2 regions of the Salinibacterium sp. TMP30 genome follow, and region 1 is predicted to be linked to the other one. Evidence: riboswitches for the same ligand, from Rfam matches in the RefSeq annotation. Region 1 holds a riboswitch; the other holds the start of a gene.

Region 1 (15,017 bases):
TGATGCTGCCTTCGCCGCGAGCATCATTGCTGCTTGGGCTGCGCGGTATGCGTTCGACGGCACCCCCGTCGAGAAACAAGTCGAGACACCAGTCGAGACACCAGACGAGACACCAGACGAGGTGCCGGCTAAAAACTCAGCCCAGACACTAGCAACGGCAACAACAGCGACGACAAGGACGAGGGCGACGACGGGCGCTTCACTTACGAGCGACGGCACGCTGGTCGTCGTAACGGAGAGCGGCCCCGCCCGATACGAGCAACGGGTGTTCGCTTCGGGGCATGAGTTCATCTCCGATGAACCGGCTCCGCACAGCGATAACCATGGCCCCGCACCCTACGATTTCGTTCTCGCGGGGCTCGGCAGCTGCACCTCGATCACAATCAGGATGTATGCCGACCGCAAGAAAATTCCCCTAAAGGGCGTAAGTGTGCGGCTGACTCGCGAACGAATCGACGCCGCCGAGTGCAGCCACTGCACCTCCACCGAGGGCATGGTTGAGCACATTTCTCGGGAGCTCACTTTCGACGGAGATCTCAGTGATCAACAGCGTGAAGCGCTTCTCGTGATCGCCGATAAATGCCCTGTGCATCGAACCTTGGAGGGCGAGATTTCGATCTCGACAAGCATCACGGGCGTCAGCGTGTAGCCGTGGCGACATCCGCCCGTTAGAGTTATTAGGCAAGCCTAACTTTTCGAGTGAAATGAGCTGGCGCCACCGCCAAATGCCTATGACTATTGAACGCGACACCATCAAACACCCTCTCGTCGTCCGACATGTCAGTGTGAGCGCGGTGAGTCACCCCACACCGAATATCGCGCGGATCACTCTGAGCGGTGATGAGCTCGAGGGGTTTGTCAGCAGTGGGCCCGCCGACCACGTCAAGGCCTTTTTTCCCGATCCTGCTACCGGCGAAATCGCTGCTCCTGTCATGACCGAATCCGGCATCAGCAAGCCCAAGGGTCGTGTCGTCATTTCTCGTGACTACACCCCCCTCGGTTTCCGCAGTGCCGATGGCCACCACGAACTCGACATTGATTTTGTTGTTCACGGTGATGACGGCCCCGCATCCGCCTGGGCTGGCAGAGCAGCTGTCGGCGATTCGCTGGTTATTGCTGGCCCACGCGGTTCACGCCTGCTGCCTTCCGGCGCAACCCACGTGATTCTGGTCGCCGATGAAACCGCACTTCCCGCCAGCTCACGGTGGATCGATATGCTCCCCACCTCAGTGCACGTCACCGCACTGTTCGATGTGTCCGACGAGAGTGTTGAAAGCTACTTCAGCGACGAGCACAAGGCACGCATGTCGGCGGAGTGGTTCTACCGCCGCGACGGACTCGGTCAGCTGGATGCTGCACTGCGGGCACTCGGCGAGATCGGCGAATCGACCTTTGTCTTCCTCGCCGGGGAGGCTACAACCCTAGTTCCCCTGCGTCGCTACCTTCGCCGTGAGCTGGGTCTGCCTAAGCAGCAGGTGACGGCCGACGGGTACTGGCGTCGCGGCGTCACGAATGCCGACCACCACGAGCCGCTCGATCCCACAGATCCTGAGGATTAGCAGCGCGAACGCTCGCGCTTACCCTGCCTGCACATCCGCTCAACTCCCCCTCAGCATCCGCCCACTAGTCCGCCGTGGTTCGCGACCGAAAGTGTATGCTGAGGGCACAAGTGAACAGCCGTCATACCGCTGCGGGAGAGCCCTTCCGATCGTTGGTTGGCGCCGTAGGAGCAAACCCTCTCCGGGAATCTCTCAGGCACCAGTACCGCAGTGGCTAGGCAACTCTGAAAAGTAGTCGGCCCTGTCCGACTCGCCGACGGGGCAACGCAACGCCACAAGCGTGCGGAAACTCTCAGGCCCAATACAGAGCGGAGAGGACTCAACGACGCCCGCACGACGATGTGTGGTGAAGAAATGGAGTCACCGTGCCAGTACGCAACCTGACGCCCAGAACTGAAGTACCGACGCCCTCCCTAGAAGAGGTGCCGCTCAGCAGCTTCGACCTGTTCACCGTCGGCATCGGCCCCTCCAGCTCTCACACGGTCGGCCCGATGCGCGCGGCTGCATCATTCGCTGCAGATCTTGCCGAACACCGGATGCTCGATTCTGTCGCCTCGCTCAGCGTGCGACTCTATGGCTCTCTTGCCGCTACGGGCGCAGGTCACGGCACCATGAGTGCTGTGCTCATCGGGTTGGAGGGAAAGCTTCCCGACCAGGTTCTTCCCGCGGAGATGGAAACGATCCTTGAGCGCATCGAGAGCTCAGGGATGCTTCAGCTTGCTGGTAGCCGGCAAGTTCCGTTCACCGAGGGCGCGATTGCGCTGCATCCGCTCACGGTGCTTGACGGGCATCCGAATGGCATGCGTTTCGCGGCATACGATGCCGACGGTGGCGCTGTGCTCGAGGCAACGTACTTCTCGATCGGTGGCGGATTCATCTACCGGGAGGGTGACAACCGTGACGGCAGCTCGTCCACCGACGCCGCCACAGCCGCCGATCCCCTACCGTTCCGCACTGCCGCACAGTTGCTTGCTCACTGCCGAGCCGAGGGCCTCAGCTTCAGCGGCGTGATGCTGCGCAACGAACTCGCGCGTCGCACGAAGGATGAAGTGACCGCTGGTCTCCTGCATATCCGCGATGTCATGGACGAATGCAAGAACAGCAGTCTCGAGCGCACTGGCAATCTTCCCGGGACCCTCAATGTGCGTCGGCGCGCACCCGACTGGCACGCACGCTTGCGCCGCGAAGATCCCGACCGTGATCCAGCCTTCTGGCAGGAGTGGGTGAATCTGGTTGCTCTCGCAGTCAACGAGGAGAATGCGTCGGGTGGCCGCGTCGTCACAGCGCCGACCAACGGCGCTGCTGGCATCATCCCCGCCGTCCTTTTCTACGCAACGCACTATGCGCCCGGGATGAAGGATGCCGATCAGGCAACGAGGGATGACGCCACAGTGCGTTTCTTGCTCGCCAGTGCCGCTGTCGGAGTGCTCTATAAGCGCATGGCGTCGATCTCTGGAGCCGAGGTCGGATGCCAGGGTGAGGTCGGTTCAGCATCGTCAATGGCTGCGGCCGGGCTAGCCGAAATCTTAGGCGGAACACCCGAGCAGGTAGAGAACGCAGCAGAAATCGCGATGGAGCACAATCTCGGCCTCACGTGCGATCCGATCGGGGGTCTCGTGCAGATTCCGTGCATCGAACGGAACGCGATCGCTGCGGCCAAAGCAATCAATGCGGCGAAAATGGCGCTGTGGGGTGATGGAACTCACCGGGTTTCCCTTGATGAAGTCATCATCACGATGGCCGAAACCGGTAAAGACATGAGCTCACGCTACAAAGAAACGTCAATGGGCGGGCTCGCCGTCAACGTCGTGGAGTGCTAACGAGCTGCTCGGACATACCGCAACAGGAGCGTTCCATCAGCACCGCTGAGAGCCTGCGCAAGTGCCATGTCTTGCGGCGTCGCTTCGGCAGCATCCACGATCCGTCGCGCTGAACCACCTTCTAACCGAGGGCTAAGGGTCAAACAGAGCTCGTCGACGACTCCCTCAGCGATCATCGTTGCGAACAGGGTCGGCCCACCTTCGCTGTGAAGCTGCGGATACCCTCGCTCGGCCAGCGCGTGTTTCAACTCGACGGTGTCGACGGAGGTATCGCCGGCAATTATTATCTCGGCCACCTTCTCCACCCGCGCGCGAGCCTGCTCCGAGGCACTTTCAGTAGTGATGATGAAGGGCCGCGTCGCGTAACTGGCGAGGTCGTTCGGTTCCAGTCGCAGTGACGCACTCACGACAGCGAATGGTGGCTGCGCAGACAGACCATTGGCTGTTCGCCACGCCACAGCCTCGTCGTCGAGAGCGAGATTTCGGTAACCCTCTTGGCGCACCGTGCCAGCACCAACAACAATCACATCCGCGAGCCTGCGCAACAGCGCGAAAACACGGCCATCGGCGTCTGTGCCGAGTCCTCCCGATGTTCCCTCGTGAGTTGCTGCACCATCAATGCTGGAAATGAAGTTGGCGCGCAACCAGGGCACCGAACGATCCGCCACAGAGTAGCTGGCTAGCAGCTGTTCGTCTGTGAGAGAAGCGCCCGCCATCAGCGTGTGGATCTCGGATGCGTTTACCATGGGGAACTACCTTTCGTTGGCATCTGACATGTTGTGCTTCAGAATTGCGGGCTCACGCAACCTCAAGATGGCCTCAACCATGCGCACTGCCGCCACGCTCTCTGCCACTTCATGTACTCGGACCACCCGGGCGCCATTCAGCACACAGGCCACAGCAGCCGCGAGCGAGCCTTCCAGCCGCTGGGACTTGGGTTTGTCGAGCACCTCTCCGATGAAGTCCTTATTCGAGAGCGCAACTAGCGTAGGCAGCCCCAAAGCGGCGATGACATCGAGCCGCCGTGTGAGCTCAAGACTGTGCAGGGTGTTCTTATTGAGATCGTGCCCGGGATCGACAAACAATCGATCGTCGGGGATCCCTGCAGCACGCGCTACCTCCACTTTTGCCGCAAGAAAATCCCGCACTTCGGCGGCGACATCGTTATATTGAGGGCGAGCGAACTGGGTGCGCGGTTGGGCTCGCGAGTGAACAAGCACAAGGGAGGCTTCGCTCTCCGCAACGAGCGCAGCGAGGTCGGGGTCACTCAGCCCTGTTGTGTCATTGATGACGGTCGCGCCCGCCTCGATGCTTCGACGAGCTACTTCCGCATGAAATGTATCTACCGAAATCACCACGTCGGACTTTTCGCGTAGAGCACGCACCACCGGGACCACGCGCGCAGCTTCGTCGTCTACGCTCAAGGGTTCTCCTGGGGCGAAGGGCACTCCTCCGATGTCGACCCAATCCGCACCCTGCGCGACAGCACGTAGTGCCGCGGCCACGGCATCCTCCAACGCGAAATTTGCGCCACTGTCATAAAAGGAGTCTGGCGTGCGATTAACGATGGCCATGACGGCAACCTGACGATCAAAGTCGAAGGTGCGATCACCAATCGTTCGGTGCGGATTTCGGAGCGGAGGGAGCGCAAAACTCATGCTTCCTATCATGGGCGACGTTGCTGAAAAACGCATAGCAATGCTGCGCAGACATCTGCTCGTCTGTGAAGTGGACGTACGTCTCGTTCGCCCAGAGGTCTCTAGCTGAGAAGTAGCAGCGTGCCAGCAATTGCGGATGCCGCCGCGAGCAGCAGCGCGATCGCCAGCAGAATCGCGTGCACGCGGTAGAACGCGGTCGGTTTACCCGCGGTGTCACGGGCTCGTGGGTCTGCGCTTACGCGCTTGAAGAATCGTGGCCATGCCACAACGTTGAAGAGCGCACTGAGAAAGAGGACGATTGCGGCAAACAGCTCCATGATGTTCTCAGCCTACGCCGCCCGCGCGATCATCTCGCTGCGAGACAATGAGCGGGTGCTCGAATTTACACTAGGCGGAGGTGTGGGTGCTTGGGCTGAGGCCGAAATTGACATCAGACGCTCGCGCTTTATCGGTCGACTCGTGCGGGTCGAGTCGGAGCATGATGCCCGCGACGTAATCGAGTCCGCACGCCAGCGACACGGCGATGCTCGACACCACTGTTCTGCTTTTGTACTCGGTTCCGGCACCCAGCCGGATCAGGTTCGACGTTCCCATGATGATGGCGAACCGTCGGGCACTGCGGGCCGCCCTATCCTCGATGTGCTGAACGGTCGACATCTCATTGATTGTGTTGCCGTTGTGACGCGCTACTTTGGTGGCACACTTCTGGGCGCGGGCGGACTCGTTCGCGCCTACTCGGATGCCACAACCGCCGCTGTCGAGCAAGCCACCGTCGCGCCGGGCCTAGTTCTGCGTCAGCGCCGGCAGCTCTTTCGTCTGCCACTACCCCACGCTGATGCGGGTCGCATAGAAGCGGAGCTCAGGCAGCGTGGCGTCGTAGTTCGCGGCACTGAGTACGACGACGTAGCGGTGATGACGCTTACTACTGCGCTGAACGGAGAGCGGGCGCTGGCTGCGCTGGTTGCGGGCGTTACTGCCGGTGCGCGGATGCTCGAGCCCGCCGGGATCGAGTGGGTGGATGCACCGCCTCCTACCCCCTAGTTTCTCTGGCGCACCGGGGCGGACGAACGGTTCCCGTTGGTTAACGCAAAATAACCACACTCAGTACTCTTCAGCACTGGGTGTGGCTATTTCACAATTGAAGTCCGGCGGTGTCCTACTCTCCCACAAGGTCCCCCTTGCAGTACCATCGGCGCAGAGAGTCTTAGCTTCCGGGTTCGGAATGTAACCGGGCGTTTCCCTCTCGCTATGGCCGCCGAAACACTATTGATTTATGTATCAGTCTGGGCCAGAAACATACCCGGACACTCATCGTGAGGATGGGTGCCTGGCTGTGTTAGCTGGGCGCAGTTCCCGACCGTAAATCGGGAACCACAAAGTGGACGCGAGAATTCTTCTCATTCACCAGTCGAAGTCCTAAGACTTCCAGTGAGGTGGGGTGTTATCAATTTATCGACTTATTAGTACTGGTCAGCTTCACAGGTCGTTAGTCCCTGCTTCCACATCCAGCCTATCAACGCAGTAGTCTAGCTGCGAGTCTCTCGGCCTAAGCCATGGAAATCTCATCTTGAAGCTGGCTTCCCGCTTAGATGCTTTCAGCGGTTATCCATTCCGAACGTAGCTAATCAGCGGTGCTCCTGGCGGAACAACTGACACACCAGAGGTTCGTCCATCCCGGTCCTCTCGTACTAGGGATAGATCTTCTCAAATTTCCTGCGCGCGCAGAGGATAGGGACCGAACTGTCTCACGACGTTCTAAACCCAGCTCGCGTACCGCTTTAATGGGCGAACAGCCCAACCCTTGGGACCTACTCCAGCCCCAGGATGCGACGAGCCGACATCGAGGTGCCAAACCATGCCGTCGATATGGACTCTTGGGCAAGATCAGCCTGTTATCCCCGAGGTACCTTTTATCCGTTGAGCGACAGCGCTTCCACAAGCCACTGCCGGATCACTAGTCCCGACTTTCGTCCCTGCTCGACTTGTCAGTCTCACAGTCAAGCTCCCTTGTGCACTTACACTCGACACCTGATTACCAACCAGGTTGAGGGAACCTTTGGGCGCCTCCGTTACTTTTTGGGAGGCAACCGCCCCAGTTAAACTACCCACCATGCACTGTCCCTGAACCGGATCACGGTTCGAAGTTAGATATCCAATTTGACCAGAGTGGTATTTCAACAATGACTCCACCTGAACTAGCGTCCAAGCTTCACAGTCTCCCACCTATCCTACACAGGCCAAACCGAACACCAATACAAAGCTATAGTAAAGGTCACGGGGTCTTTCCGTCCTTCTGCGCGTAACGAGCATCTTTACTCGTAGTGCAATTTCGCCGAGTTCGCGGTTGAGACAGCTGGGAAGTCGTTACGCCATTCGTGCAGGTCGGAACTTACCCGACAAGGAATTTCGCTACCTTAGGATGGTTATAGTTACCACCGCCGTTTACTGGGGCTTAAATTCACAGCTTCGCCTTACAGCTAACCGTTCCTCTTAACCTTCCAGCACCGGGCAGGCGTCAGTCCGTATACATCGTCTTGCGACTTAGCACGGACCTGTGTTTTTAGTAAACAGTCGCTTCCCACTGGTCTCTGCGGCCCTGCAGCGCTCCCGGAGCAAGTCCGTTCACGCCTTAGGCCCCCCTTCTCCCGAAGTTACGGGGGCATTTTGCCGAGTTCCTTAACCACGATTCTCTCGATCTCCTTGGTATTCTCTACCTGATCACCTGAGTCGGTTTGGGGTACGGGTAACTTGAACCTCGCGTCGATGCTTTTCTTGGCAGCATAGGATCACTGATTTCGTCTTGACGACTACCCATCGGGTCTCAGGCTTAATGAACGACGGATTTGCCTATCGTTCGCCCTACATCCTTAGACCGGGACAACCATCGCCCGGCTCAGCTACCTTCCTGCGTCACACCTGTTAATACGCTAACCGCACCAGAATAGGGTCGTACGCTAGGCCCCACGCCTCACCCCGAAGGGATCGGTCTAGGGGATTCAGATACTTAGCATTACTGGATTAGTTTGGGCGGTTCTTCGTCAGTACGGGAATATCAACCCGTTGTCCATCGACTACGCCTGTCGGCCTCGCCTTAGGTCCCGACTTACCCAGGGCGGATTAGCCTGGCCCTGGAACCCTTGATCATTCGGAGGACGGGTTTCTCGCCCGTCTTTCGCTACTCATGCCTGCATTCTCACTCGTGTGGCGTCCACGGCTGGTTTACACCGCCGCTTCACTCGCCACACGACGCTCTCCTACCACTCCGTACGGCTGAACCACGAAGGCTTACCTAAAATACGAAATCTACAACTTCGGTGGTGTGCTTGAGCCCCGTTACATTGTCGGCGCGGAATCACTTGACCAGTGAGCTATTACGCACTCTTTCAAGGGTGGCTGCTTCTAAGCCAACCTCCTGGTTGTCTGTGCAACTCCACATCCTTTCCCACTTAGCACACGCTTGGGGACCTTAGTTGGTAGTCTGGGCTGTTACCCTCTCGACGATGAAGCTTATCCCCCACCGTCTCACTGCTGCGCTCTCACTTACCGGCATTCGGAGTTTGGCTAACGTCAGTAACCTTTTAGGGCCCATCAGCTATCCAGTAGCTCTACCTCCGGCAAGAAACACGCAACGCTGCACCTAAATGCATTTCGGAGAGAACCAGCTATCACGAAGTTTGATTGGCCTTTCACCCCTATCCACAGCTCATCCCCTCCATTTTCAACTGAAGTGGGTTCGGTCCTCCACGCGCTCTTACACGCGCTTCAACCTGGCCATGGATAGATCACTTCGCTTCGGGTCTAGAACCAGCGACTAAAACGCCCTATTAAGACTCGCTTTCGCTACGGCTGCCCCACACGGGTTAACCTCGCCACTGATCACTAACTCGCAGGCTCATTCTTCAAAAGGCACGCTGTCACCCCTACTAAGGAGGCTCCAACGGTTTGTAAGCAAACGGTTTCAGGTACTATTTCACTCCCCTCCCGGGGTACTTTTCACCTTTCCCTCACGGTACTTGTCCGCTATCGGTCATCTGGAAGTATTTAGGCTTATCAGGTGGTCCTGACAGATTCACACGGGATTTCTCGGGCCCCGTGCTACTTGGGATACTCTTCGAACCATTGACACATTTCGACTACGGGGCTGGCACCCGCTATGGCGTGGCTTTCAATCCACTTCGTCTATATATCGTTGTAATTCTTGCTGTACGGCAGTAACAGCCAAAAAGTCCCACTACCCCGACCATGCAACGCCTGCCGGCTATCACACATGATCGGTTTGGCCTCTTCCGGTTTCGCTCGCCACTACTAACGGAATCACGGTTGTTTTCTCTTCCTGTGGGTACTGAGATGTTTCACTTCCCCACGTTCCCTCTACCCGCCCTATATATTCAGGCGGGAGTCACTGAGTCGTCTTACAACGCCCAGCGGGGTTTCCCCATTCGGAAATCCTCGGATCACAGCTCTATTATCAGCTCCCCGAGGCTTATCGCAGATTTATACGTCCTTCTTCGGCTCCAGATGCCAAGGCATCCACCGTTTGCTCTTAGAAAATTGATTATCACATGAGTATAAGAATCGATCGCAACACCAAAGTGTTGAGATTGACCAATGAACTCCCACAACCGAAGTTGCGAAAAGTTATTGTTATTTATGTGATCCGACCTTTCGGTCGAATCTAAGATGCTCGCGTCCACTGTGTAGTTCTCAAAATACGGGCGGTATCCTCCACCACCCCCGACACGTCGGAGATGACACCAGGATCCATCAGACCCAGACACCCTTTCGAGTGTCTCAAGTCCTAAGGTACGAAACCGAATCTTTCAATCCGGGCCCGGTCCCTCAGGACCCAACAACGTGCACAGACCAGCACCACCATCTCCCCTCGTTCCTACCAACAACGTTGGTGTACTGAAGAGAAAACAGATCCTCTGATCACAATGTCAATGTTCCACCCATGAGCGCCGTCCATCCCGAACAGGATGGTACGACTTGGCAAGTAACTCCATGGACTCGCGAACTGTAAACAGGAACGCTCCCCCACGGCTTGCACATGCTCCTTAGAAAGGAGGTGATCCAGCCGCACCTTCCGGTACGGCTACCTTGTTACGACTTAGTCCTAATCACCAATCCCACCTTCGACAGCTCCTCCCCTTGCGGGTTAGGCCACTGGCTTCGGGTGTTACCGACTTTCATGACTTGACGGGCGGTGTGTACAAGGCCCGGGAACGTATTCACCGCAGCGTTGCTGATCTGCGATTACTAGCGACTCCGACTTCATGAGGTCGAGTTGCAGACCTCAATCCGAACTGAGACCGACTTTTTGGGATTCGCTCCACCTTGCGGTATTGCAGCCCTTTGTATCGGCCATTGTAGCATGCGTGAAGCCCAAGACATAAGGGGCATGATGATTTGACGTCATCCCCACCTTCCTCCGAGTTGACCCCGGCAGTCTCCTTTGAGTTCCCACCATTACGTGCTGGCAACAAAGAACGAGGGTTGCGCTCGTTGCGGGACTTAACCCAACATCTCACGACACGAGCTGACGACAACCATGCACCACCTGTTTACGAGTGTCCAAAGAGTGAACTATTTCTAGCCCGTTCTCGTATATGTCAAGTCTTGGTAAGGTTCTTCGCGTTGCATCGAATTAATCCGCATGCTCCGCCGCTTGTGCGGGCCCCCGTCAATTCCTTTGAGTTTTAGCCTTGCGGCCGTACTCCCCAGGCGGGGAACTTAATGCGTTAGCTGCGACACAGAAACCGTGGAATGGTCCCTACATCTAGTTCCCAACGTTTACGGCATGGACTACCAGGGTATCTAATCCTGTTCGCTCCCCATGCTTTCGCTCCTCAGCGTCAGTTACGGCCCAGAGATCTGCCTTCGCCATCGGTGTTCCTCCTGATATCTGCGCATTCCACCGCTACACCAGGAATTCCAATCTCCCCTACCGCACTCTAGTCTGCCCGTACCCACTGCAGGCTGGAGGTTGAGCCTCCAGTTTTCACAGCAGACGCGACAAACCGCCTACGAGCTCTTTACGCCCAATAATTCCGGATAACGCTTGCACCCTACGTATTACCGCGGCTGCTGGCACGTAGTTAGCCGGTGCTTTTTCTGCAGGTACCGTCACTTTCGCTTCTTCCCTACTAAAAGAGGTTTACAACCCGAAGGCCGTCGTCCCTCACGCGGCGTTGCTGCATCAGGCTTTCGCCCATTGTGCAATATTCCCCACTGCTGCCTCCCGTAGGAGTCTGGACCGTGTCTCAGTTCCAGTGTGGCCGGTCACCCTCTCAGGCCGGCTACCCGTCGTAGGCTTGGTGAGCTATTACCTCACCAACTACCTGATAGGCCGCGAGTCCATCCTTGACCGAAATTCTTTCCAACTCCTAGCCATGCGGCTGAAGCTCGTATCCAGTATTAGACGTCGTTTCCAACGCTTATTCCAGAGTCAAGGGCAGGTTACTCACGTGTTACTCACCCGTTCGCCACTAATCCACCAGAGCAAGCTCCAGCTTCATCGTTCGACTTGCATGTGTTAAGCACGCCGCCAGCGTTCATCCTGAGCCAGGATCAAACTCTCCATAAATGTTTGATAGCAACCACAGACCAAAGCCTGCAGAAGCACATCTTGTGCAAAGACTGACCGGAATAGGTCAGAACCTTGCAAGTTTGAAACTGACAGAACAAATCAATACTGACTTGCTTTGTTGTTTATATCTTTTCCAAAGGAATCCGCTGCACCCTCACAACCAACCCGAAATAGGTTGATCACAAAAAGCACAGTCGGGTTTTTGGCATTTGACATTGTGCACGCTGTTGAGTTCTCAAGGATCGGACGCTCCTGACCTCCACCGAAAACGGCTTCACCCCAGGGCAACAAAACCTGTGTAAGCGCCCCCCGCAAAACTGCAGAAGGCAACCTGTCTAACTTACCAGCTTCACCATACTTGTCAAATCCGCCACCGTGAACCACACGGCACACAACAACAGACCAACACACGCATGAAGCGGGATGTCATCCAAAGGCCCGACACCGAAACTCACAAGAGGAATTCCGCTACCCGACCGGACTAAAACTATAACAGATTTAGAGGATGCTGGCCCCCACTTGAGGCCGGAAACCTAGCAGCAGAACTGCCCGGGTTATCCGCACCTTTGGGGTGACAAGAAAGAACTTTACGTGCACAATCCCCCACCCACCAAACCCTCCCCCATCCCGGGCGTGTCGCACCCCAACACCCACCAAAAGACAGGAGAGTACGCGATCGGAGACCGAATGAGAATGCTTCATTACGGTGCCACCACGACAGCCGAATAGGTCGAGCTGCGAGAAGATAGCTCTATGCCCAGTTTCACTACCCGCGCAGCGCGCCTCGACGATGCCGAAGAACTCGCGGCCGTGCACACTCAGTCGTGGAAAGAGACCTACACCGGACTGTTTCCAGAACAAGCGTGGAGCGAAGAATCACGGCTTCGGCGCGAGACGATGTGGAACGAGCTACTGACCGACAGCAACACCACTACGGTCGTTGCAGAGATTAACTCCCGCATCATCGGAATTGCCCACGCTCAACACAATCGCGACGAAGCCGCTCTGCCCAGCAAAGAGCTCGCGATGATCTACGTGCTGACGGAAGCGCACGGCACCGGCGCAGGCCAGGCACTCATCGACTCCGCGCTCGGCGGAGCCGCTGCAAGCGTGTGGGTGCTCGAGCAGAACCCCCGGGCGCGCTCCTTCTATGCCAGAAACCGCTTCATGTACGACGGCACAGTTCGAGCGATGGACTTCGATCCGGGCATCCGCGAACTTCGACTCGTTCGCACCTAAGCAACCGACACTGACGCTGACACTGACACCATGAAAACTGACGACGCTGAGTCGGACGCAACCAGCGCTTGGCGCCTAGTTGCGCAGGTTGGACGCGATAAAATAATAGTCATACAATTCAAAGTGGTCACAGACTGAGAAGCTTCAATCGACGCTATACCGCTGCCCGGACACGAGGAACTGCAATGACTTGGATGGTAACCGGCGGTGCCGGCTATATAGGTGCGCATGTAGTCCGTGCGCTAATTGATGCTCAGATGGACGCCGTCATCATCGATGACCTTTCGAGCGGATTCGAGCGCTTTGTGCCCGAGGGTGTGCCCTTCGTGCACGCAGACATCCTCGACAAAGAAGCGCTCATCCATGCGATGACCACTCACGGAGTCACCGGCGTCATTCACGTCGCCGGCTTCAAGTACGCGGGTGTCTCAGTCCAGCGTCCGCTCCACACGTACACGCAGAATGTCACCGCCACAATTTGTCTGCTTGAGGCTATGCAGGAGTGCACGATCGACCAGGTTGTGTTCTCCTCGAGCGCAGCAGTCTACGGAACCCCCAATGTGGACCTCGTCACCGAGAACACTGCGAAAGAACCGTTGTCACCATATGGAGAATCAAAGCTGATCGGCGAATGGTTACTGCGCAATCAAGCCGTAGCCACCGGCCTGCGCCATACCTCGCTGCGCTACTTCAACGTCGTTGGCTCCGGCGATCCCGCCGTCTTTGACACCAGCCCGCACAACCTCTTCCCGCTCGTGTTCGAAGCGCTCGTCGCCGGACAGACGCCGCGGATCAACGGAACCGACTACCCCACTGCCGACGGCACCAATGTGCGCGACTACGTGCACGTCGCGGACATTGCCGCCGCCCACGTTGCAGCGGCCCGCCGTCTTGAATCGCACGACGCGATCGAGCCCGCCTACAACCTCGGCAGCGGAGACGGGCTATCTGTGGCCGAGATCATGACGACCGTTGCGAAGGTGACCGAAATCGCCTTCACGCCAGAGCTAGCGGACCGCCGTGCCGGTGACCCGCCCCGGATCGTCGCCAACGGCGATCTCGCGGCGCGCGATCTCGACTGGAAGATGCGTCACACCGCAGAAGAAATGGTTCGCAGCGCGTGGGAGGCACGACTCTATGCAGAAAAAGACAGCGCCGGTAAAATCAGCGCCCACAAGGGTAGCGCGGGAAAAGGAATTGCAGAATGACCGCAAAGATCACTAAGCACTCCACCACGCTCGCGGATGGTCGAGAGCTAATTTACTTCGACGACGCCGACACAACACTCGGTGACAAACGTTCCGTTGACAGTAGGGTTCTTGACCCTCGGCCAGCCACGGCGAGCATGAGACAAGACATCATGACGGGGGAATGGGTGTCGATCGCGGCCGCCCGCCAGAACCGGGTCTTCCTCCCACCCGCCGATCAAGACCCGCTCGCACCGCAAACTCCCCAGAATCCCTCTGAAGTTCCTGCACTGTACGACGTCGCAGTCTTCGAAAACCGTTCGCCGTCGTTCGGGCCTGCGCTAGCCGGGAGTGACAACAGCCCGACCGGTCTCGACGATCTCGCAAATCTCGGCCTCGGCCGCATCCGCAGCTCAATTGGTCGCTGTGAGGTCGTGTGCTTCAGCCCCGATCACGAAGGATCGTTCGGCACCCAGACTGTCAGTCGCGCTCGCACCGTAATCGAAGCGTGGGCCAACCGGACTGAAGCGCTCTCCGCGTTGGACGGCGTGCAACAGGTGTTCCCGTTTGAAAACCGCGGAGAAGCCATCGGCGTGACTCTGCACCACCCCCATGGACAGATCTACTCCTATCCATACATCACCCCCAAAACGCAGCGGACACTCGATTCGATCGAGCGCACCAGCCCCGACATGTTCCAGCGCATCCTTGACTTCGAACGCGCAGGAGACCGCGTTGTGCTGAGCGGAGAACACTGGACCGCCTTTGTGCCGTTCGCCGCTCGCTGGCCCATCGAAGTGCACATGTTGCCCCATCGTCAGATCCCCGACTTCGCGGCCACCTCAGATGAGGAGCGTGACGAACTCGCCTCGCTCTATTTGACGCTGCTTCGCGGCATCGATGCGATCTACGACTCCCCCACGCCATACATCGCTGCCTGGCATCAGGCTCCCGTGAACCGCGCG
Region 2 (15,017 bases), 160 kb from region 1:
TAGAGCAAATCGACGAGCAGGTTGGCGAGCACGAAGATGATAACCATCACCGCAACGAACGAGACGACCGTGGGGCCCTCTCCCAATGTGATTGCTCGGTAGACGGTTCCACCGACGCCGTTGATGTTGAAGATTCCCTCGGTGACGATTGCGCCGACCATGAGCGAGCCGATATCGACGCCCAGATAGGTAACAACCGGAACGAGCGAGTTGCGCAGCACGTGCACGGTGACCACTCGACGTCGAGATAGTCCCTTTGCAGTTGCTGTGCGAACAAAGTCAGCACCGAGGTTGTCGGCAACGCTCGCACGGGTCAACCGCACGATGTAGGCAAAGGAAACCGAAGCCAGCACGATTGCAGGCAGAATCAGTTCGCCCCAGGGAGCGTCGCCACTCACCGTCGTTCTTGCCCAACCGAGTTGGATGCCGAAGATGTATTGCAGTACGAAACCCACGACGAAGGTCGGCACCGAGATCAGCAACAGGCTGATGACGAGGGCAGAGGCATCGAACAGCTTGCCCTTGCGAAGACCAGCAACGAGGCCGACGATGATGCCGAAGAAGGCTTCAATGGCGAGTGCCAGCAGCGCGAGGCGAGCTGTGATGGGGAAGGCCTGAGCCATTACATCGGTGACCGATCTGCCGGAGAACGTTGTTCCGAGGTCTCCCTGGAACAGTCCACCGATGTAGAGCAGGTACTGAACGATGAATGGCTTGTCGAGGTTGTACTCAGCCCGGATGGCTTCGATTACGCCAGGAGCTGGTGGGTGGTCTCCGTACAGTGCGGCGATTGGGTCGCCGGGAACTGCGAAGACCATGAAGTAAATCAAGAAGGTGGCGCCGAAAAACACCGGGATCATCTGGAGGAAACGCTTGCCTGCGTACCACAGCATCAGATGGTTCCCTCATTGGAACGGATAAGCATAGGAGTCACAATCGCTGAATGAAGGTACTCAGTGTAATGCCCGGGGCTGAAACGAACCCCGGGCATTACACATTGAGAGTGGAAACTGGGTAAAACTAGGAGCTAATTAGCCCTTGGTTACCTCGTTGTACAGGGGAACAGAGTCCCAACCGAATACAACATTGTCAACAGTTTCTGAGTAGACACCGGTGACGTTCGAGTACCACAGCGGGATCGAAGGAAGGTCGACCAGGAGGATTTCCTGAGCTTCCTGGTACTTCGCCGTTGCTTCTTCTACCGATGATGCGCTTGCACCCTCTGCGAGGACCTTCTCGAACTCGGGGCTCGAGTAGCCTTCCTTGTTCGAGCCAGCGCCATCAACGTAAAGCGGGCCGAGGAAGTTGTACAGCGACGGGTAGTCCGCCTGCCATCCAGCACGCGTTGCACCGGTGAGCGCGTTAGCGTCACGGTCGTTCAGCGCATCCTTGAAGGTGGGGTATGCCTTACCAACGGCCTCGATGCCGAGCGTGTTGCTGATGCTGTTTACCACAGCGTCAACCCAAGCCTGGTGTCCACCATCGGCGTTGTATGCGAGGTCGAACACCGTGTCACCGTAAGGTGCGATCGCGTCAGCTTCAGCCCACAGCTTCTTTGCCTCATCCGGGTTGAAGTCAAGAACTTCAGCGCCAGCGAGGCTGTCGGAGTGACCAGCGATTACTGGCGAGGTGAAGTCGGTTGCCGGAGTGCGGGTGCCCTGGAAGATGACATCCGTGATTTCTGCGCGGTCGATCGACATTGAGATAGCCGCACGACGCAGCGTGCCCTCTTCGCCAGACCAGTGGTCAAGGTAGTAAGGCATGTTGAACGCCTGGAAGATCGCTGCAGGCTGGTTGACCGAGCGACCCGGGAAGTCCGACTCGTAGGTCTCGAATGCGGAGTCTGGGACAGCATCGAGGATGTCGAGGTTGCCACCGAGAGCGTCAGCATATGCAGCATCCTGGCTCGTGTAGAAGATGATCGAGACGCCACCGTTTACGGGCGTGCGAACACCGCTGTAGTCAGGGTTCGTTACCAGGTCGATCTGAACATCGTGCTGCCAAGCGCCTTCGCCATCGAGCATGTACGGACCGTTACCGATCGGGTTCTCACCGAAAGCGTCAAGGTCTTCCCAAGCAGCCTCAGGCAGCGGCATGAATGCCGAGTAGCCGAGACGCAGCGGGAAGTCTGCCTCAGGGTTGATCAGATCAACGGTGAACTCGGTGTCGCTAACGACCTCAAGCCCGGTCAGTTCTGAGTCTTCGTCGTAGCTGAAGCCTTCGATGTTGTCGAAGAAGTACGAAGAGCTCTGCGCGTTGCTGAGCAGGGCGCCGTATTGCCATGCCTTGACGAACGAGTCTGAGGTTACGGGCTCACCGTTGGTGAACTCCCATCCCTCGTTGAGCGTAACCGTCCAGGTTTGTCCATCTTCGGACTCGATGGATTTCGCAACTTCATTCTCTACATCGCCATCGGCGGTGTAAGAAACGAGACCAGCGAAGATCGAAGTAATGACCTTGCCGCCGCCAGTTTCGGTGGTGTTCGTGGGAATGAGCGACTGCTGTGGCTCACTACCGTTGGTGGTGATGATCGCGGAAGTGTCGCCGTCGGCCGGTGCCTCGGTGGCCGCGCAACCCGCAAGCGCGAGCGCTGAGGCTGACAGCAGCGCGACCGCGCTGAAGCCTATGCGTGATCTTTTCAATGTTTCCTCCTGTGCAGAATTTGCAAACGGTACGGAATTTTTGGCGCCGCACCGCGCGTGATAGTTCACACCCTAAACGGGGGGATGCCCCATTCAAAACTGTAAAGCCAAACGTTACACACTGGTAACGCCCGTGAAGATTATGTGCGGAGATTGCAGCATTTTCGCGCACAAACCGCGGCTGACAGCAGAATACTGCGCAAAGTCTCCACGCTTATCGCCCAGCATTGTGAGTTAACATCGTCCTATGGCTGCCACAAGCTCTTCGCTCACCCCAGACAATCGGGTGCTCATCTTCGACGGAGACTGCGCATTCTGCAGCCTGTGGGTTGAGAGGCTTCGCGCCATCCTCCCCGCGTTTCCGACAAGCACACCGTGGCAATGGATCGATCTCGACGACCACGCGCTCACTCGTGACGATGTCGAGAAAGCCGCCTGGTTCGTAACCCCCACTCGACAATTTGCCGGTCACCTCGCATTCTCCGCACTCTTGCGAAGCCAGCCAACCATCGGATGGCGCTTTCTTGGCCACCTCATCGCCACCGAGCCATTCAGTTCGCTAAGTGCGCTTGCCTACCGTTTTGTTGCCCGATATCGCCACCGCCTTCCAGGGGGAACGCCCGCCTGCGCAATGCGCCGCCCCGAGTGACCGCGTCTCCCCCACTCGCGCACTCGCGGGGCAGACTGTGGGCAGAAATCTCGATCGTGCTCGCGCTGTCTCTTGGGGCATCCGCAATTTATTCAGTCGTATCGATCACGAATCGACTCACCCGGGTTGAACCGCTCTCCCAGCAGACAGCAACGCTCAATTCCTCGTTGAGCCCTCGGCCAACCTTTGATTTGATCTACCAAGTCCTGGGGATAACTTTCGACCTCGCCCCGGTGGCACTTGTAGCGTTCCTGCTGTGGAACGCAACGAGGCCGCGGCTGGCTCGACTCGGCGTCGATTTCACGCGCCCCACGCGCGATGCTCTGAGCGGTGTCGCGCTGGCTCTAGTCATCGGGATTCCCGGCATCGTGGTGTACCTCGTGGGCCGCAGCCTGGGTGTCACGGTGAACGTCGTCCCCGCGGCGCTCGATCAATACTGGTGGACAGTTCCCGTGCTGCTGCTTTCAGCTTTACGCGCCGGCATCACCGAAGAAATTATCGTGATCGGCTACCTCTACGCGCGACTCGGCGATCTGGGGTGGGGCCGCTGGCAGATCATCTTCTCGACGGCCATTTTGCGCGGCACCTACCACCTCTACCAAGGCATCGGTGCGTTCATCGGTAATGCCGCGATGGGGCTTCTCTTCGGCTGGCTGTACACGCGCTATCGCAGAGTTCTCCCGCTCGTCATCGCACACACGCTCATTGATGCTGCTATTTTCGTGGGCTACGGCTGGGCCGCCGTGACCTTCCCCGAACTCTTCGGACCACGCGGAACCCCCGAGTAATGCAGCGCCCTCGACGGTGCACCCGTCGCCCGATTTTCGCCTCCTCGACCTCCCCGCTGCGCCGGTCGACACTGTGACTACATTTCTTGCCGCACCCATAGCACTAGCTATAGTGAGGAATTAGCGCCAGAGAAGGCGAATATCGACAAAGGAGTCGACATGAGTGTGATCCGCCGAGACGTCGTCATCATCGGTGCCGGAGTTGCCGGGCTCACTGCTGCCAACGACCTCAAGAAGGCTGGCCTATCGGTCGCCGTTCTGGAAGCTCGCGACCGTGCCGGCGGACGGTTGTGGACTGATGTGATTGACGGTGCGATGCTTGAGTTGGGCGGGCAATGGGTGTCGCCCGACCAAGACGCACTCATCCAGACAATCGCAGAGTTAGGGCTCAAAACCTTCGACCGCTACCGCACAGGCGACAGCGTCTATCTGGATAAGTCGGGCACACTCACGCGCTTCACTGGGGATATCTTCCCCGTACCGGTCGCGACCGAGAAAGTTATCGTCGACCTGATCGACCGCCTCGATGAGATGGTCGCGCAAGTAGACCCTGACCGCCCCTGGGAATACGCGGAAGCGGAGGCGATGGACAAGATCTCGTTTGAAGCGTGGCTCTATGAGCAGACTGACAACAAAGAAGCTGTCGACAACATCGCGATGTTTATCGCTGGCGCCATGCTGACGAAACCTCCCCACGCGTTTTCGACACTTCAGGCGCTGCTGATGGCCGCCAGTGCTGGCAGCTTCAGCCACCTCGTCGATGCTGATTTCATTCTCGACAAGCGAGTAGTCGGCGGACTCCAGCAGGTTCCGCTGCTACTCGCCGAGCAGCTCGGCGATGATGTCTTCCTCTCGCAGCCAGTACGCGCCCTCGAATGGGGACCGGATGGCGTCACCGCCGTGGCAGACGGCATGACAGTGCACGCCCGTTTCGCGATCGTCGCACTCGCTCCAGTGCTATATAACCGCATTTCTTTCGTCCCACCCATGCCTCGCCGCAAGCATCAGATGTATCAGCACCTATCGATGGGCTTCGTCATCAAAGTGCACGCCGTTTACGAGACCCCGTTCTGGCGAGACAACGGCCTTTCCGGCACTGCGTTCAGCCCGTACGAGATCGTGCACGAAGCGTACGACAACACCAACCACGATGATCCCCACGGAACCCTCGTCGGGTTTGTATCCGACCTGCACGCCGACGACGCGCTCACTCTCTCCGCTGCCGAGCGTAAAGACCGCATCCTCGAATCGCTGTCGCACTACTACGGGCCCGAAGCGAAGAGCCCGATCGTCTACTACGAAAGCGATTGGGGCACCGAGGAATGGACTCGAGGCGCCTACGCCGCGAGCTTTGATCTCGGTGGGCTTTCGCGGTACGGCAACGACCTGCGCACGCCCGTCGGCCCAATCCACTTCGCCTGCAGCGACATCGCTGGCGCCGGCTATCAGCACGTTGACGGAGCGATACGCATGGGCCGTATCGTGGCCGACGACATCACTAACGAAGCCCACGCCTAAAAGGGCTCTATCGTGTTCGGAGCCCACGGCTACCTCACATGACTAGGCTGCGGCATGGCTCGCCGGTGAATGCTGCGCCTATACCTTCCCGCAGCCATGAAGCGTAGAGTGTGCGCCATGTCGCAGGAGATATCTTTCGAGACGGTTGATTCTGAACAGGTCGCGGGCATTGCGTTCTCGACCACGCTGGCAACCCTGTCCACCGATCTCGACGCCACCATCAACCGGCTCTTTCATCAACTCTCCGACACCGGTGTGACACCACACGGCCCCGTGATTGTTGTGTACACCGATGAGATGCGCACCGATTCCCGCTGGAAGTGCGAAGTCTGCACGCCAATCACCAGGGCAATTAGCGGGCATCCGGTGCTGATCACGCACGAATTGCCCGGCGGCCTCGTCGCCACCGTCACCCACACTGGTCCTTACAACGGGCTGAAAGCGACGTACGACCAGATCTTCGACTGGTTCACCGCGTACGGCCACACCTACGCCGGACCGCCGCGCGAAATCTACCTCAACAGCCCAGCAGAAGTAGCAGACGACGAACTGCTTACGCGAATCGAGTTCCCTTGCGTCGCCAGCATCCGCAGTACAAACCCACGGATGCCGGCGACAGCATGACCTGCTAGCCAACTGGTTAGTGCGCGAACGCCTCAATCGGCGGGCACGAGCACAGCAGGTTGCGGTCGCCGAATGCGTTGTCGACGCGCCGAACCGGTGGCCAGTACTTGCCCGAGACGAGCGAGCGCAACGGATACACAGCTTGTTCACGCGAGTATGCGTGCTGCCAGTCACTCGACACCACTGACTGCGCCGTGTGCGGAGCATTGATGAGGGGGTTGTCATCGGCAGGCCACGTTCCAGCTGCGACAGCATCCGCTTCGTCCTTGATAGCAATCATCGCGTCGATAAAGCGGTCGAGCTCAGCAAGGTCTTCGCTCTCGGTGGGTTCCACCATGAGTGTGCCCGATACCGGGAACGACATCGTTGGTGCGTGGAAGCCGTAGTCGATGAGACGCTTGGCGACATCGTTGTTGTCGATGCCGGTCGCCTCTTTGAGCGGACGCAGATCGAGAATGCACTCGTGAGCAACAAGTCCGTTATCTCCCGCATACAGCACCGGGTAGTGCTCGCGCAGGCGCACCGCGATGTAGTTTGCGGAGAGGACTGCAGCACCGGTTGCCGCCTTAAGGCCAGCTGAACCCATCATGCGCACGTACGCCCACGTGATGGGCAAAATGCTTGGGCTGCCATACGGCGCAGCGCTGACCGCTCCCCCGGCGTGAACATAAGGCCCTGCTTCACCGGTCTGCATGTCGAATGCCGGATGCTGCTGGCTCTGCGCCATCGGATGTCCGGGCAAGAACTCGGCGAGGTGTGCTTTCGCTACAACCGGCCCCACACCCGGTCCGCCACCACCGTGAGGGATGCAGAAGGTTTTGTGCAGATTGAGGTGGCTGACGTCGCCACCGAAGTCACCGAACCGCGCGTAACCGAGGAGGGCGTTGAGGTTGGCGCCGTCAACATAAACCTGTCCACCGGCGTCGTGCACGGCCTGCGTAATTTCGCGCACTTCATGCTCGTACACCCCGTGGGTCGAAGGGTAGGTGATCATGAGGGCGGCGATTTCACTCGCGTGCTCGGCAATCTTGGCGCGCAAGTCACCAAGGTCAACGTTGCCGAGTTCGTCGCAGGCCACGACCACAACCCGCATTCCGGCGAGGGTCGCGCTGGCAGCGTTAGTGCCGTGAGCGCTCGACGGGATGAGGCAGATCGTGCGCTCCACATCGCCGTTGGCGCGGTGGTAGCCGCGAATCGCGAGGAGTCCCGCAAGCTCGCCTTGGCTGCCGGCGTTGGGCTGCAGCGAGGCAGTGTCATAACCGGTGACCTCGGTAAGCCACGATTCAAGGTGCGAAATCATCACCAGGTAGCCAGAAACGTCTTCCGCCGGGGCGAAGGGGTGGATGCCCGCAAACTCTGGCCAGCTCACCGCTTCCATCTCGGTCGCAGCGTTGAGCTTCATCGTGCACGAGCCCAATGGGATCATGCCGCGGTCCAGCGCATAATCCTTATCGGCGAGGTACTTGAGGTAGCGCATCATGCTCGTCTCCGAGCGGTGCGTGTTGAACACCGGGTGAGTGAGGTACTCGCTCGTGCGTTCGAGGGCTTCAGGGACGCTGGTGTCTTCACCCACATAGCTGAAGAAGCCAGGAGCCAGTCCGAAAGCCGCCGCAAGGTCGTTCTCCTGCGCCGCAAAAATACCCTCGTAGGGCTGCGTCGAGACTTCATCGAAGCTCAGACGCACGGTGTCGGCATCCACCACATGAAGAAGGATGTTGAGCTCGAGGGCCTGCGCAGCGATCGCGTGAGCCTGCCCAGGCTTCGTCACCGAAAGGGTGTCAAAGAAAGTCTCGTTCTCGATCGTGTAGCCCGCGGCGCGCAAACGTTCTGCGAAATTGACGGTGTCGTGGTGGATGCGCTGAGCGATCCGCTTGAGTCCCTGCGGACCGTGGTAGACGGCATACATGGATGCCATAACCGCCAGCAAAACCTGGGCGGTACAGATATTGGAGGTCGCCTTTTCGCGGCGAATGTGCTGCTCACGAGCTTGCAAGGAGAGACGGTACGCGGGGTCACCCGCCGCATCCTGCGACACGCCAACGAGGCGGCCGGGCAGCTGGCGTTCGAGACCTTTACGCACCGACATGTAGCCGGCGTGCGGTCCGCCGAAGCCCATCGGAACGCCAAAACGTTGCGTGGTTCCCACAGCAACATCTGCGCCGAGTTCGCCGGGTGACTTCAGGATAGTGAGAGCGAGCAAGTCGGCCGCGACAACCGCGAGCCCCCCGTGAGCCTTGACCGCAGCGATGACGTCGCTGGAATCCCAGACTCGGCCCGACGCACCCGGGTACTGGATGAGTGCGCCAAAGCATTCGGGCAGCTCAGGGTTCGCACCCAGTGTTGCTAGGTCGAGTTCAACAAGCTCAATCCCGACCGCCTCCGCGCGATTCGCGAGCAGAGCCTTGGTTTGCGGAAGAGTGTCTGCATCCACGATGAACACATTCGACTCCACGCGGGCAGCACGACGAGCGAGCAACATTCCCTCGACAGCAGAAGTGCCCTCGTCGAGCATCGACGCGTTCGTGGTGGTCATCCCGGCAAGGTCAGCAACCATTGTCTGAAAGTTGATCAGCGCTTCAAGGCGACCCTGTGAGATTTCGGGTTGGTACGGCGTGTATGCCGTGTACCAGCTCGGGTTCTCGAGCACGTTGCGCTTGATGACGGCCGGCGTGATGGTGTCGTAGTAGCCGAGACCGATCATGCTGCGGCGAACCTTGTTCGCGCCAGCGAGGGCGCGGAGTTCGGCGAGCGCCTGCCGCTCCGAGGCGGGAGCCGGGATCGTGGAATTCACGACAGGAGTCTGGTGGATTGCGGGCGGAACTGCGGCATCCACGAGCGATTCGAGGCTGTCGTAGCCGACGGCGGCGAGCATCGCGCTCTGGGCCTCAGCGTCCGTGCCGATGTGGCGGTCGGCGAAGGTGCCGCTGACGAAAGGATTGGGCATTATTCGCCCGTCAATGCGGTGTATTCGTCGAGGCTCAGCATCGACGGCAGGTCGGCAAATTCGATCTTCACGAGCCAGCCTTCACCGAAGGGGTCACTGTTGACAAGCTCGGGGCTGTCAGCAACAGCGTCGTTCGCTTCGACGACGGTGCCAGCGACCGGAGCGAAGAGTTCGCCCACCGACTTGGTCGATTCGATCTCGCCGACAATCTTGCCGACAGCGACGATGTCTCCCACCTTGGGCAGGTCAACGAACACGATGTCGCCCAGCTTGCCCGCGGCGAAGTCGGTGATTCCGACGGTCGCAACGTTTCCGTCAACCAGCACCCACTCGTGCTCGGCGGTGTACTGCAATTCGCTCTTCTCAGCCATGATCAGGCCTCTCTCTTATAGAAGGGTAGGGATACAACGGATGCAGCAATACGGCTGCCCCGCACATCAATGTGAAGCTCGGTGCCAACCTCGCTCACGTCAGGGTCGACGTAGGCCATGGCGATCGGGTGCCCCAGAGTGGGCGAGAGTGCGCCGGAGGTGATGACTCCGACTTCGGCGTCACCGTGGTAAATCAGGTAGTCGGCGCGACCAGCACGGCGACCTTCTGCGGCGAGACCGACAAGAACGCGAGCTCCAGCATCCGGGCCCACTTCGATTGCCGCACGGCCAACAAAGTCACCCTCCTTGCTGAGGGCAACGACGCGACCAAGCCCGGCCTGCACCGGGAAGGTGCTGAGGTTCAATTCGTGACCGTACAGCGGCATGCCCGCTTCGAGGCGAAGAGTGTCGCGGCAGGCGAGACCGGCGGGCACGAGGCCGAGCGGTTCGCCGGCAACCGTGAGCGCTGCCCAGAGGTCGGCTGCGGCCCCCACGTGAATGTACAGTTCGAAACCGTCTTCGCCGGTGTACCCGGTGCGGCCGATGATGAGGTCGTGGCCGGCAAAGGTGGCAGCGGTTTCGCGATAGTACTTGAGTTCATCAAGCGGTGTCGCGAAGTCTGTGAGGCCTTCAGTTGCTTCAAGGATGGCCCGCGATACCGGTCCCTGCACGGCAATGAGGGCGTAGTCGTCGCTCTCGTCGGTGACCGTGACAGCGAAGTCTGCAGCGCGCTCGGCGAGAGCGGTGGCTGCGGCGAAACGGTTACCCGCGTTCGCCACCACCAAGAAATGTTCGTCAGCGAGGCGGTAGGTGACGAGGTCGTCGATGATTCCGCCGGCCTCATTGAGCAGGAGACTGTACTTCGCTTGCGCGAGAGCAATGCCCGAGAGCTTGCCCGCGAGTGCGTAGTCGAGAAAGGCGCCAGCCTCGGCACCCCGTACGTGGATCTCAGCCATATGCGAGATGTCAAAAATACCTGCGGCTGTGCGCACGGCATGATGCTCAGAGAGGTCGGAGCTGTACCGCACCGGCATCATCCAGCCAGCAAAGTCGGTGAATGACGCGCCAAGCTGTTCGTGGATGCTGTGCAGCGGTGAGTACCTCACCGCAGCAGGTGAAGAGTCGGCGGATGAAGCTGTAGTCGTTGATTCATCGGTCACGGAGTTCTCCTGGCGCGTGGCTAGTGGATAGAACTCCCCCTCTGTGATGAGCCTGAGAGCTTCACGCACCTTCAAGCTAGTGCGCTTTCACCGTCGGCGGAACCTCATGGTGATGCGAGATTCTCTTTCCAGAGTGGCCAGTGCGGTGCGGTACATGAACCTGAGAGATTGGCGGGGAGGCTTGCTCCTTCGGTGCCGTGCTCCGCGTTCGATCACCGGGTGGTGACAAACGCCGGGGCCCGGCTCTCCCGCATCGTTTTGCGGCCCGATGTTCAGTTGTTAGCTCAGCATACCAATCCCCAACGTGTGCAGGCTTACAGCAGGGCCGAGCTGAGCAGCAGACTCGTCTCGCTGTTGACGACACCGTCAACATTGCGCATGCGGGCGAGCACCCGGTCAAAGTTGCTGAGGCTGTCGGTGCGGATGTCTGCCACCAGATCCCAGGCGCCGTTGGTGGTGTGAAGTTCGTGGATCTCTGGCAGCCCTCGCAGCTTGCCGATCACGGCATCCGTAGACCGCCCCTCTACCTCGATAAAAGAGATTGCCCGGATGAAGGATGGATCACGATCTTCGCGAATACGCACCGAAAACCCCAGCACTGTTCCGCCGCTCACGAGGCGGTCAATGCGGCTGGTGACGGTGGCTCTGGTGACATCGAGGCGGCGCGCCAGACTCGCGATCGACTCACGCCCGTCGGCCCTGAGGGCTGCGAGAAGGCGACGGTCGAGATCATCCAATTGAGCCATGCACAAAGTGTATAGGAACGCTCTCAATTATGCTCAGTTGTTGTCAACTAATCGCGTCTAATGGTTGTTGTCGGTGCATAGTGCATATTCGTAACGTGGGGACTAGCCATACTGCAACGAAGGGAGTGACCGTGGTCAACTACGTAGACGTCAACAACATGAGGCGCTGGATTTCTGACACTGGAATCGAGCCAATCATTATGGGCATTGTGGGCTACCTTGAGCAGGATTATGCCAAGTGGCCGCAGTTCGACAAGTCCCCGCGCGTTGCTGCACATTCCCCCGAGGGTGTTATCGAACTCATGCCCACGAGCGACGGCGAAACGTATGCATTCAAGTACGTCAATGGCCACCCCTCGAACCCGGGCAACGGTTTTCAGACCGTTACCGCTCTCGGCATGCTCGCGCGCGTCGACAACGGTTACCCCACTTTCCTTTCTGAGATGACACTGCTCACCGCGTTGCGCACCGCCGCAACTTCGGTGCTCGCGGCCCGCGCTCTTGCTCGCCCCGATTCCCGTGTGCTCGCCCTCATCGGCACCGGCACCCAATCCGAGTTCCAGGCACTCGGGTTCCGCGCCGGCCTCGGTATCACTCAGCTTCGTGCTTGGGACACCGACCCCGCAGCGCTCGACAAGTTCATTCGTAACGTTGAGCCGCTCGGTTTTCAGGTCGTGCGCGCAACCTCCGCTGCGGATGCGGTTGCTGGCGCAGACATCGTCACCACCTGCACCGCAGACAAGACGGATGCAACAATCCTTACAGCAGACATGATCGAACCCGGAATGCACCTTAACGCGATCGGTGGCGACTGCCCAGGCAAGACTGAACTCGAGGCCGCGATCGTGAGGAACGCGACAGTGTTCGTAGAGTTCCCCGAGCAAACCCGCATCGAGGGAGAGATCCAGCAGCTCGAAGCTGACTCCCCCATCACCGAACTGTGGGAGGTGCTGGCAGGAATGGCTGCCGGTCGCACATCAGCGAGTGAAGTTACTCTTTTCGACTCGGTCGGATTCGCGATCGAAGACTTCTCGGCCCTGCGCTACGTGTTTGATTCTGTTCGGGGCACCGACTACGCAACGGACCTTGACCTCATTGCCGAACCATCCGACCCCAAGGACCTGTTCTCGCTCGTGTCGCGCGCACCCGTGCTAACCGCATAGGCGTTCGGTGAGCGTTCAGGCCCCTTCGGCCGCAGTACTAATCCGACCGCACCTGTTCACCCCGAACAGCCAGACGGCCGGCGACAACGCATTCCAGTCGACCGATCCCACGCGCACCCCGGATGAGATTGCTCGCGCCGCGTATGCCGAGTCCACGATGGTCGCAGAAACGTTGCGCGACGCTGGCGTGAACATCCATGTCTTTGAGGACACGGAGAGCACCCGACCTGACAGTGTGTTCCCCAATAACTGGTTCTCGACACACAGCGGCGGGCGCGTGGCCGTGTATCCGATGTACGCTCCGAATCGCCGCACCGAGCGACGCACCGATGTGGTTGAGATGCTCAAGCATGATTTTCGCGTGCAGGATGTGGTCGACTATTCGGGGCTGGAGCACGACGGTATCTACCTGGAGGGCACGGGGGCGATGGTCATCGACCACACGAACCGCGTCGCTTATGCTGCAGAATCGCACCGCGCAAACCCTCTCGCGCTGGAACGGTTCTGTGCCTCGTTCGGCTATGAGCCGATGATGTTCGAGGCGCGAGATAGCCACGGGGTGCCGATTTATCACACCAATGTGATGATGTGCATTGGGACAGATTTTGCGATGATCGGGCTCGACTTGATTGCCTCTGGTGATCGTCGTATGGAGATTGCGGAGCGCTTGACGGAACCTGGCCGCACTCTAATCGATTTGACTGCCGATCAGATTGGAAACTTTGCCGGCAACGCTTTGGAATTGCGCGGGTCGAACGGTCGAATCTTGGCGTTATCTAGTCGCGCGTTGAAGAGCCTCACGGCTGCTCAGCGTTCGGTAATTGAGCAGAGTTGCCAGGTTGTGCCGTTGGATATTCCGACGATTGAGTTGGCTGGTGGATCGGTGCGCTGCATGGTTGCGGGCATCCACCTTGATCGTCGTTCCCGCATGGCTGCCGACGTTGCTGCTGGTGTTCCCGCTGCCGGTACCACCGAAGCAGCACCGACAGCTGGCGCCTAGCTGTTCTGTGGCGCAGTCGGGTCCCTCCGACTGCGCCACAGATCCCAGTGCAGTGCGACGCTAGGGCGACGCGGCGTGCTGGGCTGTCGCTAACTGCAGTTCGGGCGGCAGTCGCGCTGGGACAACGCCTCGAGCATCACAGTGCTGAGCTCGGTGGGGTTGTTTGCTTGGTAGGCGGTTCCGCCAGTCGCTTGCGCGATTTTGCGCATCGCTTCGACGTCGGTATCCGGGCCGATTCCGACGAGCACTACGGGTACCGGCTCGTCGGTGTCTTTGTCGATCATGGAAGTGAGTTTGTCGAGCAGTTGCTGCAGCGAAATTCCGTTGTCGTCTTCGTTGCGGCCGTCAGTGATGAGCATCACCGAGTTAACCTTGTCTGGGTTGTAGGCTTCGCGCACGTGGGTGACTGCCGCGAGCACGGTGTCGTTGAGCCCGGTGTAGCCGTTGATGCGTGAAGGTAACGAGTCGATGATGGCCTGCAGATTGTTGACGTGTTCGGGGTCGTTCATGGAACGGATGCCCGCGACGTCTTCCCAGTCCTCGACGCCAACGCGCTCTTTGGAGAACAGCCACATGCCAAGTTCATCGTCTTCGGAGAGCGTGCTGAAGGCATCCTCTGCCGAGTTTTGGAACATCTCGATGCGGCGCTGACCATCCCAGGCTCGCTCGAGCATGGAGCCCGAAACATCGACGACGGTGAGGATGCGCGAGCGAAGGTTGAGTGCGTTCCAGTTGCGCAGGATCGACACCATCTCATCAGTGTCTCCCATCGATCTGGTTTGGGTTGGAGCGGCGATGACGCCGGAGGCAAGGATCTCTCCCCCGCCAGCGTTGTCGCGAAACCCTTCGGCGTTGAGCACTTGGTCGGAGCCACGAACTAGTTTTGCGAACCCCTCAAGCAACGAGGCACGATTAGTTTCTGCTTCGGCGAGGACGGCGCGTTCTTCGTCTGTCATCCGCGACTCTTCGAGTGCTGAGACTGATGAGTTGGCAACAAGGATGAAGGGATAGGTGAGCGCTGCTGTTCCCTCGGAGGGGTAGAGAGCTACGAGCGGTTCCTCAGGCTTCGACGCATTGTGCGCGACGATCTCTCGCTCGGTTGCAAGAGCGACCATGCGAGAGTCTGAGATGTGAAGCTCAGTGAAGGCTGCTTGTGTCGAGTCGGGGATGGATCGGCCGAGATTTATGAGTGCGCGGTCGAAATCGGCGGGGTCACCGGCGGTAGCCAGATCATCAAGCGTTGCGAGAGCGATCATACTGGCGGCGGAAACTTGTGGATCGGGCAGGAGCGTGCGGTAGCGCCCGGCGAGCATGGCACCCCATCCGACTTCAGTGGCCTCAAATTCGGCAACCTTGACGGCGGGTGTCGCGAACACGAGAGGGCTCGACGCGATCGAGTCCCATTCTTGCGT

What was found. A riboswitch is a leader RNA that binds a small molecule or an ion and turns the genes downstream of it on or off. The one in region 1 is predicted to bind glycine.
Region 2: it holds a riboswitch for glycine, as region 1 does, so the genes downstream of both, gcvT (glycine cleavage system aminomethyltransferase GcvT) here and AADH44_RS08905 (L-serine ammonia-lyase) in region 1, are expected to answer to the same signal.

Annotation. Positions count from the first base shown of each region.
Region 1 is NZ_CP151642.1:1,832,422-1,847,438, forward strand. Features, by position in the region: gene AADH44_RS08895 (bifunctional alpha/beta hydrolase/OsmC family protein) at 1-649, shown strand, start outside; gene AADH44_RS08900 (siderophore-interacting protein) at 732-1,559, shown strand; glycine riboswitch at 1,682-1,777, shown strand; gene AADH44_RS08905 (L-serine ammonia-lyase) at 1,982-3,379, shown strand; gene AADH44_RS08910 (pyrimidine reductase family protein) at 3,376-4,125, opposite strand; gene folP (dihydropteroate synthase) at 4,132-5,037, opposite strand; gene AADH44_RS08920 (hypothetical protein) at 5,139-5,354, opposite strand; gene AADH44_RS08925 (YigZ family protein) at 5,353-6,078, shown strand; rRNA gene rrf (5S ribosomal RNA) at 6,181-6,297, opposite strand; rRNA gene AADH44_RS08935 (23S ribosomal RNA) at 6,478-9,594, opposite strand; rRNA gene AADH44_RS08940 (16S ribosomal RNA) at 10,099-11,623, opposite strand; gene AADH44_RS08945 (GNAT family N-acetyltransferase) at 12,380-12,865, shown strand; gene galE (UDP-glucose 4-epimerase GalE) at 13,051-14,073, shown strand; gene galT (galactose-1-phosphate uridylyltransferase) at 14,070-15,017, shown strand, end outside.
Region 2 is NZ_CP151642.1:1,996,741-2,011,757, forward strand. Features, by position in the region: gene AADH44_RS09655 (ABC transporter permease) at 1-893, opposite strand, end outside; gene AADH44_RS09660 (ABC transporter substrate-binding protein) at 1,032-2,642, opposite strand; gene AADH44_RS09665 (DCC1-like thiol-disulfide oxidoreductase family protein) at 2,890-3,291, shown strand; gene AADH44_RS09670 (CPBP family intramembrane glutamic endopeptidase) at 3,288-4,079, shown strand; gene AADH44_RS09675 (NAD(P)/FAD-dependent oxidoreductase) at 4,239-5,597, shown strand; gene AADH44_RS09680 (GyrI-like domain-containing protein) at 5,715-6,221, shown strand; gene gcvP (aminomethyl-transferring glycine dehydrogenase) at 6,238-9,165, opposite strand; gene gcvH (glycine cleavage system protein GcvH) at 9,165-9,536, opposite strand; gene gcvT (glycine cleavage system aminomethyltransferase GcvT) at 9,539-10,696, opposite strand; glycine riboswitch at 10,835-10,957, opposite strand; gene AADH44_RS09700 (Lrp/AsnC family transcriptional regulator) at 11,011-11,442, opposite strand; gene AADH44_RS09705 (ornithine cyclodeaminase) at 11,574-12,605, shown strand; gene AADH44_RS09710 (arginine deiminase-related protein) at 12,613-13,605, shown strand; gene AADH44_RS09715 (VWA domain-containing protein) at 13,695-15,017, opposite strand, start outside.